3 regions of the Streptomyces sp. RGM 3693 genome follow, and region 1 is predicted to be linked to each of the others. Evidence: riboswitches for the same ligand, from Rfam matches in the RefSeq annotation. Region 1 holds a riboswitch; each other region holds the start of a gene.
The links. Region 1 has a riboswitch for cobalamin ahead of ACO0M4_RS26275 (HoxN/HupN/NixA family nickel/cobalt transporter). Riboswitches for the same ligand answer to the same signal wherever they lie in the genome.
Positions count from the first base shown of each region.

Region 2: it holds a riboswitch for cobalamin, as region 1 does, so the genes downstream of both, ACO0M4_RS02100 (ribonucleoside-diphosphate reductase subunit alpha) here and ACO0M4_RS26275 (HoxN/HupN/NixA family nickel/cobalt transporter) in region 1, are expected to answer to the same signal.
Region 3: it holds a riboswitch for cobalamin, as region 1 does, so the genes downstream of both, metE (5-methyltetrahydropteroyltriglutamate--homocysteine S-methyltransferase) here and ACO0M4_RS26275 (HoxN/HupN/NixA family nickel/cobalt transporter) in region 1, are expected to answer to the same signal.

Region 1 covers NZ_JBMPPQ010000002.1:2,003,800-2,008,833, reverse strand. The annotation lists gene ACO0M4_RS26290 (nucleoside/nucleotide kinase family protein) at 1-161, shown strand, start outside; gene ACO0M4_RS26285 (MarR family winged helix-turn-helix transcriptional regulator) at 355-1,077, shown strand; gene ACO0M4_RS26280 (alpha/beta fold hydrolase) at 1,074-1,922, shown strand; cobalamin riboswitch at 1,993-2,206, shown strand; gene ACO0M4_RS26275 (HoxN/HupN/NixA family nickel/cobalt transporter) at 2,238-3,437, shown strand; gene ACO0M4_RS26270 (VOC family protein) at 3,526-4,026, opposite strand; gene ACO0M4_RS26265 (DoxX family protein) at 4,192-4,743, opposite strand.
Region 2 covers NZ_JBMPPQ010000001.1:456,730-461,763, forward strand. The annotation lists gene ACO0M4_RS02100 (ribonucleoside-diphosphate reductase subunit alpha) at 1-2,384, opposite strand, end outside; cobalamin riboswitch at 2,550-2,703, opposite strand; gene ACO0M4_RS02105 (GNAT family N-acetyltransferase) at 2,846-3,349, opposite strand; gene ACO0M4_RS02110 (Uma2 family endonuclease) at 3,484-4,071, shown strand; gene mctP (monocarboxylate uptake permease MctP) at 4,154-5,034, opposite strand, start outside.
Region 3 covers NZ_JBMPPQ010000003.1:671,823-676,856, reverse strand. The annotation lists gene metE (5-methyltetrahydropteroyltriglutamate--homocysteine S-methyltransferase) at 1-2,270, opposite strand, end outside; cobalamin riboswitch at 2,462-2,681, opposite strand; gene ACO0M4_RS31700 (M56 family metallopeptidase) at 2,830-3,831, opposite strand; gene ACO0M4_RS31695 (BlaI/MecI/CopY family transcriptional regulator) at 3,836-4,249, opposite strand; gene ACO0M4_RS31690 (glycosyltransferase) at 4,469-5,034, shown strand, end outside.

The DNA of each region.
Region 1 (5,034 bases):
TCGACCGACACGAGCGGTTCGGCCGCCTGCGGGTCGACGCCGAGGACTTCGTCCGCACCTCCGACGAGGCCAACGCCCGCCTCGTGGCGGCCACCCGCCCCCGGGCCGACCTCGTCGTCTCCTTTACCACCGACGAGGCCCCTTCCCCACTGGACGACTGACCCCGTCCCCTCGTCCCCGCATCCCCTCGTCCCCCTGCCCCTTCCCGCTCCGCTCCCCCCCGCGGCGCTCCCCCTCACCTCTCCTCTCCCCATCGAGCGTCAACACCCCTTCCAAAACGACATCATGAATGTCATCATGACAGCGTGAGTGTCATCAAGGGGATGTAGCCGGGGCAGGGGCACGGAGGGGGAAATGAACGGGGCTGCGGAGGGGGACGTGAGCGAGGGCATGGGCGCGGGCGAGGGCGAGGGCACGGGCGAGGGCGTGAACAGGGCCTTGGAGGGGGACTTGGCCGGGGACATCGACGGGGGTGCAGCGGCCGCCGAAGAGCTGCTGTACGACGTCATCCGGCGACTGCGGCCGCTGCACCGGACGATCGTGCGCGCGACGGAGCGCGAGCTCGAAGGCACCGGCCTGACCGCCGGCGAGCGCACCCTGCTCGACGCGCTGCGCGCCCACGGCCCGCGCACCGTCCCGCAGTTGGCGCGCTCCTTGGACCTGGACCGGCAGCCGGTGCAGCGCTGGGTGAACCACGCGGCGGAGCTGGGCCTGGTCGTGACGGTCCCCAATCCCGCGCACCGCCGCTCCTCGCTGATCCGACTCACCGACGAGGGCACGGCGGTGGTGCACGGGATCCGGGAAGCCGAGGCGGCGGAGCTCCGGCGCAGCCTGACCGACCTGTCGACCGGGGAGGTCCGTACGGCACTGCGGGTCCTGGATCGGCTCGGTGAGGAATTCCGGCACTTGGCGGACGGCTCGCGCGTTCCCCCGGAGGAAACCGGCAATCCCGAAAAGCGGGACGCCGCCCACCTGGACGCCGCACAGGACGTGATACCGCCCGCAATCGGGCACCGCCCGCCGGCATCCGCCCGTCCGACCGACCGCCCGACGCGCACAGAACGGCCCGCAGAATGACGCACGACTTCCAGGCCTGGTCCGAGATCGACAACGACACCGTTCCGGTCGACGACGGCGAGCTGTTCTACGAGACGGCCGGCTCGGGGCCCGCGGTGATACTGCTGCACGACGGGATGCTCGACCAGCACATGTGGGACGAGCAGTTCGCCTGGCTGGTCAACTCCGGCCTGCGGGTGGTCCGTTACGACGCCCGCGGTCACGGCCTCTCCTCCACGGTGACCGGCGACTGGGCCAACCACGACGACCTGGCGACCCTGCTGGACGCACTCGACATACCGCGCGCCGTCCTCGTCGGCCTCTCGCACGGCGCCCGGGTCGCACTGGACACCGCCCTCGCCCACCCGGCCCGGGTCACGGCCCTCTTCCTCGCCTCCCCCGGAATCAGCGGCCGCGCCTTCACCGACCCCTTCCTCCTGGAACACATCCGGGAACAGGTCGCCGCGATCGGCGAACCGGACGGCGCCGAGCGCTATGTGGAGCACTTCCTGCGGATGTGGGTGGACGGTCCGCACCGCGCGCCGTCCGCCGTCCACCCCGGCTTCCGGGAGCGGATGCGCGCCTCCGCGTCCGCCAATGTCGAGGTGCACGCCGACGACGCGGGCCCGGGCATGCCCTTGGAGGTCGGCGCCTTCGACCGCCTGGGCGAGATCCGGGTGCCGACCACCGTCCTCGACGGCGACCTCGACTCCTCCGACATCTCCGCGAACGCCCATGCCATAGCGCTGCACGTCCCCGGCGCCCGCCGCATACGCGTGCCGGCCGCGGGTCACATGGTCAACCTGGAGAACACCCCGCTCTTCGACCAGGAGTTGCACACCTTCCTGTCGTCCCTGGCCCTCTGACCCGACCCGCCCGGCGCCCGGTCGCCGCCCGCACCAGGCACCGCGCGTGGCCTGTTCTCACCGGTGCCCGCTAGAGTGACCGGGCCGTGGTGTTCGGGAAGACCGGTGCTGGACCTCGTGTCCCAAGCCGGCGCGGCCCTCGCCACTGTGATCGGGGAGTTTCCACCCCTCTCCGTACGCGCCCAGCGCGCGTACGGCGCCACTGACCGCAGCCTGCGGCCGGGAAGGCGGGGTGGACGCGTGCACCCGTAAGCCAGGAGACCGGCCACGGCATCTCACGAAGTGATCCACGAGGTGCTGGAGCGTGATGGCCGGATGGCCCTGTCCACTGATTCCCCGGGTAATTCCCCTTCTCCCCGCAATTCCTCCCTTATCGGCATAACGGGCTCCACCGGATCGTTCCGCTGGCAGCGCCGTGACACCGTCCGCACGGCGGGCCTGATGGCCGTGATCGCCGCACTGCACGTCGTCGCCTTCGGCGTGCTCTTCCTGCTCGTCGTGCCGGGCCACTACACGGTCGGCAGCCAGGTGTTCGGCGCCGGACTCGGCATCACCGCATACACCCTGGGCATGCGGCACGCCTTCGACGCCGACCACATCGCGGCGATCGACAACACCACCCGCAAGCTGATGGCCGACGGCAAGCGGCCGGTCTCGGTGGGCTTCTGGTTCGCCCTCGGCCACTCCAGCGTGGTCGTCGTGATGGCCGCGCTGGTGGCGGGCGGCGCCCAGCTCGCCGGCGCGCTGATGAACGACAACTCCCGTACGCACCAGACGCTCGGCCTCGTCGGCACGACCGTCTCCGGCACCTTCCTCTACCTCATCGCCGCCCTCAACCTGGTCGCCCTGATCGGCATCCTGAAGGTGTTCCGGGCGATGCGGTCGGGCGCGTACGACGAGCAGGAGCTGGAGGCGCACCTGGATTCCCGGGGCTTCATGAACCGGATCCTCGGCCGGCTCACCAAGTCCATCAGCCGCCCCGGCCAGATGTACCCCCTGGGGTTCCTCTTCGGAGTCGGCTTCGACACCGCGACCGAGGTGACGCTGATGGTGATGGCGGGCAGCGGCGCCGCGGCGGGCCTGCCCTGGTACGCGGTCCTGTGCCTGCCGCTGCTGTTCGCCGCCGGGATGAGCCTGTTCGACACCCTCGACGGCACCTTCATGAACTTCGCGTACCAGTGGGCGTTCGCCAACCCGGTGCGCAAGGTCTACTACAACCTCACCATCACCGGGCTGTCGATCGCGGTCGCGTTCCTCATCGGCACCATCGAGCTGGTGACCGTGCTGCACGACAAGCTCGGCCTCGACGACCCGCTGACGGCCGGGATCTCCGCCCTCAACCTGGACAACGTGGGCTTCATCATCGTCGGCGTGTTCGTCGTGGTGTGGGCGGCGGCACTGGCGTACTGGCGACTGGGCGGCGTCGAGAAGCGCTGGGCCGCCCGGGCCCAGCAGGCACCGCCGGCCCAGGGCACCGTCCCGGCCCCCCGCGCGGACGGCACCGACACCCCCTAGGGACAAACTCCCACGCATGCCTGCGGCCCTCCCCACCACCCGGCGGGGAGGGCCGCGGCACACGAACAGGTCGCACCCGGGCGGCGCCTCAGGTGGCCGAGCCGGCCGCCGCGCCCGTCAGCAGGTCCGGACCCCAACGCTCCAGCGCCGCCGCCAGGTCGAGCGGCCGCAGCCGGTCCGGCTCGTCCGCCCCCGGCCAGTCCTCCTGGGGCACCCGCCACATCACCTCGAACTCGTTCCCGTCCGGGTCCCGGGCGTAGAGCGACTTGGAGACCAGGTGGTCGGTGGCGCCGACCAGCGCGCCCCGCTCCCGCAGCTGCGCCGCGATCGCCGAGAGGTCGCCGAGCGTCCCGACCTCCCAGGCCAGGTGGTAGAGCCCGATCCGGCCGCTCTCCGGCCCGGGCGCGTCCGGCCCCACCGCGAACAGCCCCAGGTCGTGGTCGTTGTCCGAACCGGGCGCGCTCAGGAAGGCCGCCCGCCCCGGAATCTCCACGTCCACCGTGAACCCCAACACCTCGGTGTAGAACGCCACCGACCGTGCCACCTCACGGATGTACAACACCGCATGATTGAGCCGCCGTACGGACATCAAAGCCTCCCGTCTTCCTTCACGTCGCTGCCTGGCCGTTGCCCGGCCGTTCCTCTGACCGTTCCTCTGGCCGATTCCCGGTCGATTCGCCGGCCGATTCGCCGATCGTTTCCCTGAGGTCGCCGCGCCGGATTCGCGTCCGCGCGCCCCGGAGGGTGCCCGGACTCACTTCCGGAGCAGCAGCACAATCGCCGCGAGCACCACGCTCAGAACCAGCGCGGCCGCCCCGTACGCCAACCGGTGCGCACGCAACCCGGGCAGGAAGCGGTCGACGGCGTAGCGGCCGGGCCCGGTCAGCGCCAGCGCGGCCGCCCCGGTGGTGATCAGCAGCTCGTACTCCACGCCCTGGGGCGCGAAGAAGCCGCCGCCCCACTTCACCGCCAGCGCATTGATCATCGCGCCGACCACAGCCGCGCCGGCGAGCGGCGTCAGCAGCCCGAGCACCAGCCCGAGCCCGCCCAGCGTCTCGGTGAGCCCGGCGCACAGGGCCATCACCTTGCCCGACGGATAACCACTCGCCTCGAAGAACTTCCCGGTGCCGTCCAGGCCCGGACCGCCGAACCAGCCGAACAGCTTCTGGCCGCCGTGCGCCGCCATGGTCAGCCCGAGGACCAGCCGCAGCAGGAGCAGCCCGACGTCATAGCCGTGCAGAGAAGGGGCGAACCGCACCGCGGCACCGGCGCGATCGGCTCCGAACGTGCTGTGGGGGGTTGTCATGACAAACGCTCATTCCCTCTGAACCGGGTGTCGGACCGACTGCACCGCGTGGCGAACCGGCCGGTCGCGCCACCGGTTGATCACTGCTGGACGATTTACTTGAAAGTTCAAGTCACCATCCACCATACACATCACCCCGGAAACACCAAAGGCCCCCAATCGCCACCGATCGGGGGCCCACCAGCCACCACCAGCCGCCCGGCACGGAGCGCGGAGGCACGGAAGTACAGAGGTACGGAGGCACGGAGGTACAGAGGCACGGAGGTACGGACGGCCACTGCCGCCGACGCT
Region 2 (5,034 bases), on a different contig from region 1:
TCGGGGTTCTCCAGGGAGCAGGCGACCGCGTCGGGGTCGGCCACCGGCAGCTGGGCGGGGGCGGATGCGGCGCGGGCCGACTGGGCGATCCGGGTCGCCGGCCGGGAGCGCAGGTAGTACGTGGTCTTGATGCCGCGCTTCCAGGCGTACGCGTACATCGAGCTGAGCTTCCCGATGGTCGGCGACGCCATGAAGAGGTTGAGCGACTGGCTCTGGTCCAGGTACGGCGTGCGGTCCGCGGCCATGTCGATCAGGGCCCGCTGGGGGATCTCCCAGGCGGTGCGGTAGCGGTGCCGGACGTCCGCGGGGATCCAGGCCAGCTCCGCAACGGAGCCGTTGGCCTCCCGGAGCGCGTCCCTGGTCCGCGCGTCCCACAGGCCCAACTCCTTGAGCTCCTCGATCAGATACGTGTTGACCTGGAGGAACTCTCCGGACAGCGTCTCGCGCTTGAAGAGGTTGGAGACCTGCGGCTCGATGCACTCGTAGACGCCGGCGATGGAGGCGATGGTGGCGGTCGGCGCGATGGCCAGCAGGAGCGAGTTGCGCATCCCGGACGTGGCGATCCGGGTGCGCAGCGCCGCCCAGCGGTCCGCCCAGCGCGGTTCGGCGTTCGGGTAGTGGTCCGGGTGCAGCACGCCGCGGGCCGTACGGGTCGCGGACCAGGCCGGGTGCGGGCCGTGCCGTTCGGCGAGGTCGGCGGATGCCTCGTAGGCGGCGAGCATGATCCGCTCGGAAATACGGGTCGAGAGCTCCCGCGCCTCGGCCGAGTCGAACGGCAGCCGCAGCCGGAAGAACACGTCCTGGAGGCCCATCAGGCCCAGACCGACCGGCCGCCAGCGGGAGTTGGAGGCGCCGGCCTGCTCGGTCGGGTAGAAGTTGATGTCCACGACCCGGTCGAGGAAGGTCACGGCGGTGCGGACGGTGGCGTCCAGCCGCTCCCAGTCCAGCTCGCCGTCCTCGCCCAGATGCGCGGCCAGGTTGACCGACCCGAGGTTGCAGACGGCGGTCTCCCCGTCGTCGGTCACCTCCAGGATCTCCGTGCACAGGTTGGAGGAGTGCACGACCCGGCCGGGCTCGGCGGTCTGGTTGGCGGTGCGGTTGGCGGCGTCCTTGAACGTCATCCAGCCGTTGCCGGTCTGCGCCAGGGTGCGCATCATCCGGGAGTACAGCACCCGGGCCGGGACCTGCTTACGGGCCTTGCCCGCGGCCTCCGCCGCCCGGTAGGCGGCGTCGAACTCCGCGCCCCACAGGTCGACCAGCTCGGGCACGTCGGACGGGGAGAACAGCGACCAGTCCGCGTCCGCCTCCACCCGGCGCATGAACTCGTCCGGGATCCAGTGCGCGATGTTGAGGTTGTGGGTCCGGCGGGCCTCCTCGCCGGTGTTGTCCCGCAGCTCCAGGAACTCCTCGATGTCGGCGTGCCAGGACTCCAGGTAGACACAGGCCGCGCCCTTGCGGCGGCCGCCCTGGTTGACCGCGGCCACCGAGGCGTCCAGGGTGCGCAGGAACGGCACAATGCCGTTGGAGTGCCCGTTGGTGCCGCGGATCAGCGAACCGCGGGCGCGGATCCGGGAGTACGAGAGGCCGATGCCGCCGGCGTGCTTGGAGAGCCGGGCCACCTGGTGGTAGCGGTCGTAGATCGAGTCCAGCTCGTCCAGCGGGGAGTCCAGCAGGTAGCAGGAGGACATCTGCGGGTGCCGGGTGCCGGAGTTGAAGAGCGTGGGGGAGGACGGCAGGTAGGAGAGCGTGCTGGTCAGCCGGTACAGCTCGGCGACGTCCGCGAGCGCCCGCGCGCCGTTGTCCTCGGCGAGGCCGCAGGCCACCCGCAGCAGGAAGTGCTGGGGCGTCTCGATCACCTGGCGGGTGGTGGGGTGCCGCAGCAGGTAGCGCGAATGGAGGGTGCGCAGCCCGAAGTACCCGAACCGGTCGTCGGCGCCGGCCGCCAGCGCCTCGCGCACCAGCGCGTCTAGCCGCGCCGCGTGGGTGCGGACGAACTCCGCGGTGGCGTCCGCGATCAGCCCCTCCTGGTGGCCGACCGCGATCGAGGCCGAGAAGGAGGTGGCGCCCTGGCCGGCGGCCTCCTCGGCGATGGCGCGGGTCAGCAGGCGCGCGGCGAGCTTGGAGTACTGCGGCTCGTCGGCGATCAGGCCGGCCGCGGCCTCGGTCGCCAGCGAGCGCAGTTCCGCCGCGTCGGACCCGGGGTGCCGGCCGCGCAGCGCGGCGGCGGCCACCTTGCCGGGATCGGTCGCGGTCAGGTCCGCGGTCAACTCGGTCAGCGTCCGCAGCAGGGCGACGCCCGGGCCGTCTTCGTACGCGCCAGGCGCGGCCACGACGGGCTGCACGACCTCGGCGTCTGACGCGGGCTCCGTTGGCGCGATGGTCACCTGATGCTCTCCCTCACTCGGCGGGGGCCGGGAGGGACAGTGGTGCGACGGGAGCCGCGCGGGCAGGGCCGCACCCCGCGGCGAACCGGGGGTGCGCGGGCCGGCCGCGCGGCGTCCATCGGCCCATCCCTCGGGGCCCGGACGTATCGACGCCGCACCGATGGCGGTGCGGACGTACCGTCGGCAGGTCCTCGGACTAGGGAGCGCACCGCCGGGTCCGTACCGTTGGGAAACGGCCGGTGGACTGCGCTCTCACACCGTTGCGGGACAGTTCCGGATTCGCACCGGATTCCCCTGCGGCGACAGCGAGGAAGAGCATACATCTTGTGTCGCTCCCCGCACGCACCCCCACATCTTGTGTCGTTGCCGCATAGCATTCCCCCAGGCATACGAAGGGCCGGGCCGCCCGGGCTCCCTTTGAACGCCGCCGCAAAGCCTTCGGAACGCCCCCGGAAGGCGGCTCAGACCAGCTCGCGGGCGAACGCCCACAGGGTGATGCCGGGCACCGGATCCCAGTCCCGCTCCGCCGCCCGCGCGAACCCCAGCCGCCCGTAGAGCCGGTGCGCCGGCAGCAGGTGCTGATGGCTCGACAGCACCATCCGGCGCAGCCTCAGCGCCCGCGCCCGCGCCAGACAGGCCCGCACCAGCGCCTCACCGATGCCCCGTCCGCGCCCCGCGGGCCGCACCGCCAACATCCGGAACTCGCCCTCGCCGGGCCCGGCCAGATCCGCGTACGGACTCCCGTGCGTCGCGAACGTCACCGCCCCCAGCACCGCCCCGTCCGCCCCGTCCGAGGCCACCAACACCTCGGCGTGCTCCGCCCGGTGCGCCACCTCCCGCAGCACCGCCGCGTACGGATCGTCCACCCCGCCGGACAGCAGCCCGTCGCTCAGATACACCTCCACCACCAACTCGCCGACCGTGTCGAACTCCGCCTGGCGTATGGGCCTGATCGTGATGTCCATGGGGGCCAGTGTGGCGACGACCGCCCGACAGCACGGCCGAGGTGGCGAATGGTGATCAACGCGTGACTGTCAGTGGGCTCGACTACCGTCGGTCTTACGTTCCCTGCTCGCTCCGACAGCAAGGAGAAGGCGCCATGACCGCGCTCGCCGACCCGCCGCACATCACTGTTCCCGAGCACTTCGAAGAGGCCGCCCGGATACTCGCCCGCCTGGAAGAGGGCGCGCGGTTGGAACTCATCGACGGGAAGGTCAGGAGCAAGCCCATGCCGGACGGGGACCACGGGCGGATCATTCAGTGGCTCACGCGTATCTGCATGCAGCACCGGCCCGAGCTTTGGCTCGACCCTTCCCAAGGTATCAAGGTGCAGTCGTACCGGAGTGGCCGCGCCCGGCCGGACGGCACGCTCGCCCCCATGGACGCCTTTGTCGGCCAGGGCGAATGGGTCGACCCTGACCCCGTCCTGATGGTCGTCGAGGTGACGTCGTACGACTCCGACACCGAGCAAAGTGACAGGGTTGAGAAGCCCAGGGCCTACGCCGAAACGGGCATTCCGCTCTACCTGTTGATCGACCGGAAGTCGTGCCAGGTGTCGCTCTACAGCGAGCCCGACGGCCAGCGCTATGAGGACGTGCACACCGTTCCGTTCGGCAAGTCCCTTCCCCTTCCGGACCCGGTGGGCATCGCGCTCGACACTGCGCCGCTGAAGGATTGGGTCCACTGACCGGCCCGGTTGCCGCGTCGCGCACGAAAGGGCCGCCGCGTCCCTGACGAACGCGACGGCCCTCCGCCGTAGTTGACGACGCTCAGTGCCCCGCCGCCGCCTCCGCCGTGGCGGGCGGCAGGTCGGCGGTGACGCCCGCGTCGCCGACGTCGGCGGTGTAGTCCGAGGGGACCGTCTCGTCGGTGCCCTCAGGGGCCTTGAGGGCCCTCAGGACGAACGTCAGGACGACCGTCACCACGACGTTCAGGACGAAGGCGGTGAGACCGATGTAGCCGATCTGGCCGATGCCGGGGATCTCCGCGCTGGAGCCGCCGAAGTGCTTCTGGGTCGGGCTGGCCACCCCGTACGCGGCGAGGGTGCCGTAGACCATGCCGATCGCCCAGCCGGCCAGCAGCGCCCAGCGGTGGAACCAGCGGGTGAAGAGGCCGCCGACCAGCGCCGGCATGGTCTGCAGGATCCAGATGCCGCCCAGCAGCTGGAAGTTGATGGCGACGGTCTTGTCCATGGTGAGGACGAAGGCCAGTGCGCCGACCTTGACCAGGAGGGAGACCAGCTTGGCGACCTTGTGCTCCTGCTCGGGCGTGGCGCTGGGCTTCAGGAAGTCCTTGTAGACGTTCCGAGTGAAGAGGTTGGCGGCGGCGATCGACATGATCGCCGCGGGCACCAGCGCGCCGATGCCGATCGCGGCGAACGCCACCCCCGCGAACCAGCTGGGGAACATGTCCTCGAAGAGCTGCGGGATCGCCAGCTGCGCATTGCCGTGGGTGTCCGTGCCAGCCTTGATCGCCATGAAGCCGAGCAGCGCGAGCAGGCCCAGCATCAGGGAGTAGAGCGGCAGGATCGTGGTGTTGCGGCGGATGACGTTGCGGCTGCGCGAGGAGAGCGTCGCCGTGATCGAGTGCGGGTACATGAACAGCGCCAGCGCCGAGCCGAGCGCGAGCGTGGCGTACGCCCACTGCGCGT
Region 3 (5,034 bases), on a different contig from region 1:
CTCTCCAGGGAGGCTCGGACCTCCGGCCAGTCGCGGGTCTTGAGTCCGCAGTCGGGGTTGACCCACAGGCGCTCGGCGGGGATGGCCCGCAGACCGGCGCGCAGTAGGTCCGCCGCCTCCGCCGGGCTCGGCACGCGCGGGGAGTGGATGTCGTACACACCGGGGCCGGCCTCGCGCGGGTAGCCGTGGGCGGCGAGCTCCCGGGCGACCTGCATGTGGGAGCGGGTGGCCTCCAGACTGATCACGTCGGCATCGAGGTCGTCGATGGCCTGCACGATGTCACCGAACTCGGCGTAGCACATGTGGGTGTGGATCTGGGTGCCCGGGCGCACCCCGCCGGTGGTCAGCCGGAAGGCTTCGGTGGCCCACGCCAGATAGCCGGGGCGGTCGGCGGCCCGCAGCGGCAGTGTCTCCCGGAGCGCGGGCTCGTCCACCTGGATGACCGATGTCCCGGCCGCCTCAAGGTCGGCGACCTCGTCGCGCAGTGCGAGGGCGACCTGGCGCGCGGTGTCCGTGAGTGGCTGGTCGTCGCGGACGAAGGACCAGGCGAGCATCGTGACGGGACCGGTGAGCATGCCCTTGACCGGGCGCTCGGTGAGCGCCTGGGCGTACGCCGTCCAACGGACCGTCATCGGCCCGGGGCGGGAGATGTCACCGGCGAGGATCGGCGGGCGGACGTAGCGGGTGCCGTAGGACTGCACCCAGCCGTGCCGGGTGGCGAGATAGCCGGTGAGCTGCTCGGCGAAGTACTGGACCATGTCGTTGCGTTCGGCCTCGCCGTGCACCAGGACGTCCAGCCCGGCCTTCTCCTGGAAGGAGATGACCTCCTGGATCTCGGCCTCGATGCGCGCCTCGTAGCCGGCGGTGTCGATCCGTCCGGCCCGCAGGTCGGCGCGTGCGGTGCGCACTTCGCCGGTCTGCGGGAACGAGCCGATGGTGGTGGTCGGCAGCAGCGGCAGGCCGAGGTGACTGCGCTGGGCGGCGGTCCGCTCGGCGTACGGCTGGGAGCGCCGGGCATCGGCCTCGGTGACGGCCGCGGCGCGGGCCCGTACGGTCCGGTCGTGGGTGATCGGGGAACCGGCCCGGGACGCCAGATCGGCGCGGTTGGCGGAGAGTTCACTGGTGATGGCGCCGGTGCCGCGCGCCAGGCCCTTGGCGAGGGTGACGACCTCGGCGGTCTTCTGCCGGGCGAAGGCGAGCCAGCGCCGGATCTGCGGTGCGATGTCCCGCTCGACCGCCGCGTCGAGGGGGACGTGCAGCAGGCTGCACGAGGCGGCCACGTCGACCCGATGCGCCAGGCCCAGCAGCGTGGCCAGCACGGACAGGGACTTCTCCAGGTCGTTGACCCAGATGTTGCGGCCGTTGACGATGCCGGCAATCAGGCGCTTGCCGGACAGACCGCCGACGGCGGCGAGCGCGTCCAGATTGGCCGCGGCCGCCTCGGTGAAGTCCAGCGCCAGCCCCTCGATCGGGGCCTTGGCCAGCACCGGCAGGGCGTCGCCCAGCCGGTCGAAGTAGGAGGCGACCAGCAACTTGGGCCGGTCGGTGTGGGCGCCGAGGTCGCGGTAGGCCCGCGCGGCGGCGTTCAGTCCGGCCGGGGTGCGGTCCTGGACGAGGGCGGGCTCGTCGAGCTGTACCCACTCCGCGCCCGCCGCCCGCAGATCCGCGAGGACCTCCGCGTACACCGGCAGCAGCCGGTCGAGGAGGGTGAGCGGGTCGAAGCCGTCGGCCACGCCGGGGGCGGGCTTGGCGAGGAGGAGGTAGGTGACCGGGCCGACCAGGACCGGCCGCGCGGTCAGCCCCAGGGCGAGGGCCTCCGTGAACTCCGCGACCTGCCGGGCGGAGTCGGCCGTGAACACGGTGTCCGGGCTCAACTCGGGGACGAGGTAGTGGTAGTTGGTGTCGAACCACTTGGTCATCTCCAGCGGTGCGACGTCCTGGGTGCCGCGGGCCATCGCGAAGTACCCGTCGAGCGGGTTGGCGGCGACCGCCGCGCGGTGACGCTCGGGAACCGCGCCGACCATGACGCTGGCGTCCAGGACGTGGTCGTAGTAGGAGAAGTCGCCGGTCGGGACCTCGTTGATGCCGGCGTCGGCGAGCTCCTGCCAATGGGTCCGGCGCAGTTCCGCGGCGGTGGCGCGCAGGGCGTCGGCGGTGACGCGGCCCTTCCAGTAGCCCTCGATGGCCTGCTTCAACTCCCGGTGCTGTCCCTGCCGGGGGTAGCCGTACACGGTGGCCCGTGCGGTCACGGCTTCGGGCTTGACGGTCACGGAGATCTCCTTCGCGAGATGAATCCCTGAGATCCCGGCAACGGGACGAGAGCGCGAAGGGGTGACGGAACCGGTGGAGCGCAGTCGCCCGACAGGGCGTGCTGGTCCGCCTGGTAGGTACTCCCCCAGACTTCGTCCGGGGGCACCCCCAGCCCGCCCTCGGGGTCACCGGGATGTCCGCGCACGAGTGCTTCGCGCACGGGCAGTTGGCAGGTCTTCGGACTCGCGGGCGCGTCTCGTGTCGTACGAGATTCCTAGTGGCCGTCGCTTCCCAGGCCCGGCCGGGCCCAGTGCGTATGACGGCGGTCGTTCCCACTCACCGCTGCGGGGCAGTCCCGGATTCCCACCGGGTTCCCTCTTGCGACGCCTCCCGCCTGGCGGGCGGGGCGAACCAGCTGCACGGGTCAGCCTACGGTGCGCGCCCGCGGCGCGTCGGGTCCCGTCCACCACGCGGAAGGTGAGATGCGACAACCGGCTGAGGCGTTTGCTCCGGGGCGAGGGTGGGCAAGGCCGACCGCGTGCTTCTGCCCGGCCCCGGACGACGGTGGTCGCAGTTGTCTCAGTGGTCCCGGTGCCCGTGATGGTCGCGGCAGTCGTCGAAATCCTGCGGGGGGCGGGCGACTCCCGGGGCGTCCATGGCCATGACGTGCGCCAGGCACCGTGCCCGCTGCGCGCGCTCGACCATCTGGTCGCTGTCCGATGCGGCGTTGGCCAGGCTGGCGCAGCACACGGTGAGCAGGAGGGCGCCCGCCGCGAAGGGCAGGGCGCGGAGCGGGGGTGGGGGCGCCAGTAGGGCCCGCACCCGCTGGGGCACCGGCCCGCCAGTCGCGGCCAGCACACCGGGCCGGGCGGCGGCGGAGGTGGCCAGGGCGGCCCGTCCGACGGCGCGGGCGACCACCGTGCGGCTGCCGACGCGGGCCGCCGCCGCTTCGTCGGCCCAGCGCTCCAGTACGAAGGCGCCGGCGTCGGCCATCGGGCGGAGCAGGGGATTGACGGCGGTGGTGAGGTGCCACACGACCTGGAAGAGGTAGTGCCGACCGCGGAGGTGGGCCCGTTCGTGCGCCAGCAGGGCCGCGCGCTCCTCGTCGCTGAGGCTGCGCAGCATGCCGCGGGACACCACGATCCGGCCGGGTGCGCCGGGCAGGGCGAAGGCCCGCGGGACCTCGTCGTCGAGCACGGTCAGTTCCGTGTCGCCGAGCATCCGGGCGCACTCCTGCCGGGCCTGAAGGACCTGCCGGACCTGCCGGACGGTGGCCACCCCCAGTGATACGGCGCTCCAGGTGAGCGCCGCGGCGCTGAGGGCCGCAACGGCGAGGGAGACCGGGTCCTCGGCCCGCAGTGCGGACACCGACCAGTGGCCCTCCCGGGCGACCTCGGGGATCTGCGCGAGGCCGGTGAACGCCAACAGGGCCAGCGAGCCGAGCCAGCCGATGGCCGTCACCAGCGCGGCGCAGGCCAGGGACCAGGCCGACGGTCGCGGCGGCAGGCGCCGGGCCGCACGGGGGGCGAGCACGGCGAGGACGAAGGTGATCAGGAGCGGGACGTACACACTGATCGTCACCGGCTCATCGCCCTTCGTCGGTGCGGTCGGCGTCGGGGCCGGCCAGCAGCCGGTGCAGCAACTGCTCGTCCTCTTGGGACAGTTCCGAGACGAAGCGGGTGAGCACCGCTTCCCGGTCCGAGCCGCGCTCCAGCAGGGTGCGCATCCGCTCGGCGGTGTGGGACGCCTCGTCCCTGGCGGGCGCATAGGCGTAGCCGCGGCCCGCGCGGCGCCGGACCAGCATGCCCTTGTCGTACAGGCGGGTCAGGATCGTCAGCACGGTGGTGTAGGCCAGGTCGTCGGGTAGTCGCTCCATGGCCTGGCGGGCGGTTAGTGGTTGCTCGGCGCCCCAGAGGGCGGCCAGTACGCCGCTCTCCAGCTCACCGCGGGCCCGCCTGCCGGATGCCTCGCCGCTGTCGTCGTGCTTCCGCTCGTGCACCGTTCATCGCCCTTCCCGTTCGGCGCCCCAGCCTACTCCGGAGCTACTACGGCTTGTAGAACGCGGGGATCCGGTTCGCGTGCGAAGCGTTCTCTGAGCGTTCTCCTACATGTTGTACGAGTTGATCTACTACATGTTGTAGAGTTTCGCCGCCCCCGCTCCGCTCCGGCTGCACCGCGGAGCGCTCGGTCCCCTGCTCCTGCTGCGGAAGAACACACCATGCTCTACCTCGGAAGCACGGCACACCTGCGCGCGCTCGCGGCCGCCACCCTGCGCCCCCGACCAGCGACGACGGCCACGACGACGCAGCGCGTCACGATCGTCTCCGCGAGCATCGGCGCAGGCCACGACGGCGCCGCCGCCGAACTTGCCCGCCGGCTCACCGCGGACGGCCTCACCGTGGACCGGTTCGATCTGCTCGACCTGCTGCCCGCCCGGATCGGCCGGCTGGTACGGGACGGCTACCACCGGATGCTCGTCCAGGCCCCCTGGGCCTACCAGCGCGTCTACCACAGCACCCAGCGCGCCGGAGGCGGCGGCCCACTGGCCCGGGCCCTGCTCCGCACCGCCGAGGACCGCATGCTGCGGGCCCTGCCGCCAGACACCCGCGCGGTCGTCGCCACCTACCCGGGCGCCAGCCGCGTGCTGGGCAACCTCCGACTCGCCGGCCGGTTGACCGTCCCCGTCCTCACCTACCTCACCGACTTCTCGGTGCACCCGCTGTGGGTGGCCGACGGCGTCGACGTCCACCTCGCGGCGCATCCGGTCCCCGCGGCCCAGGCGCG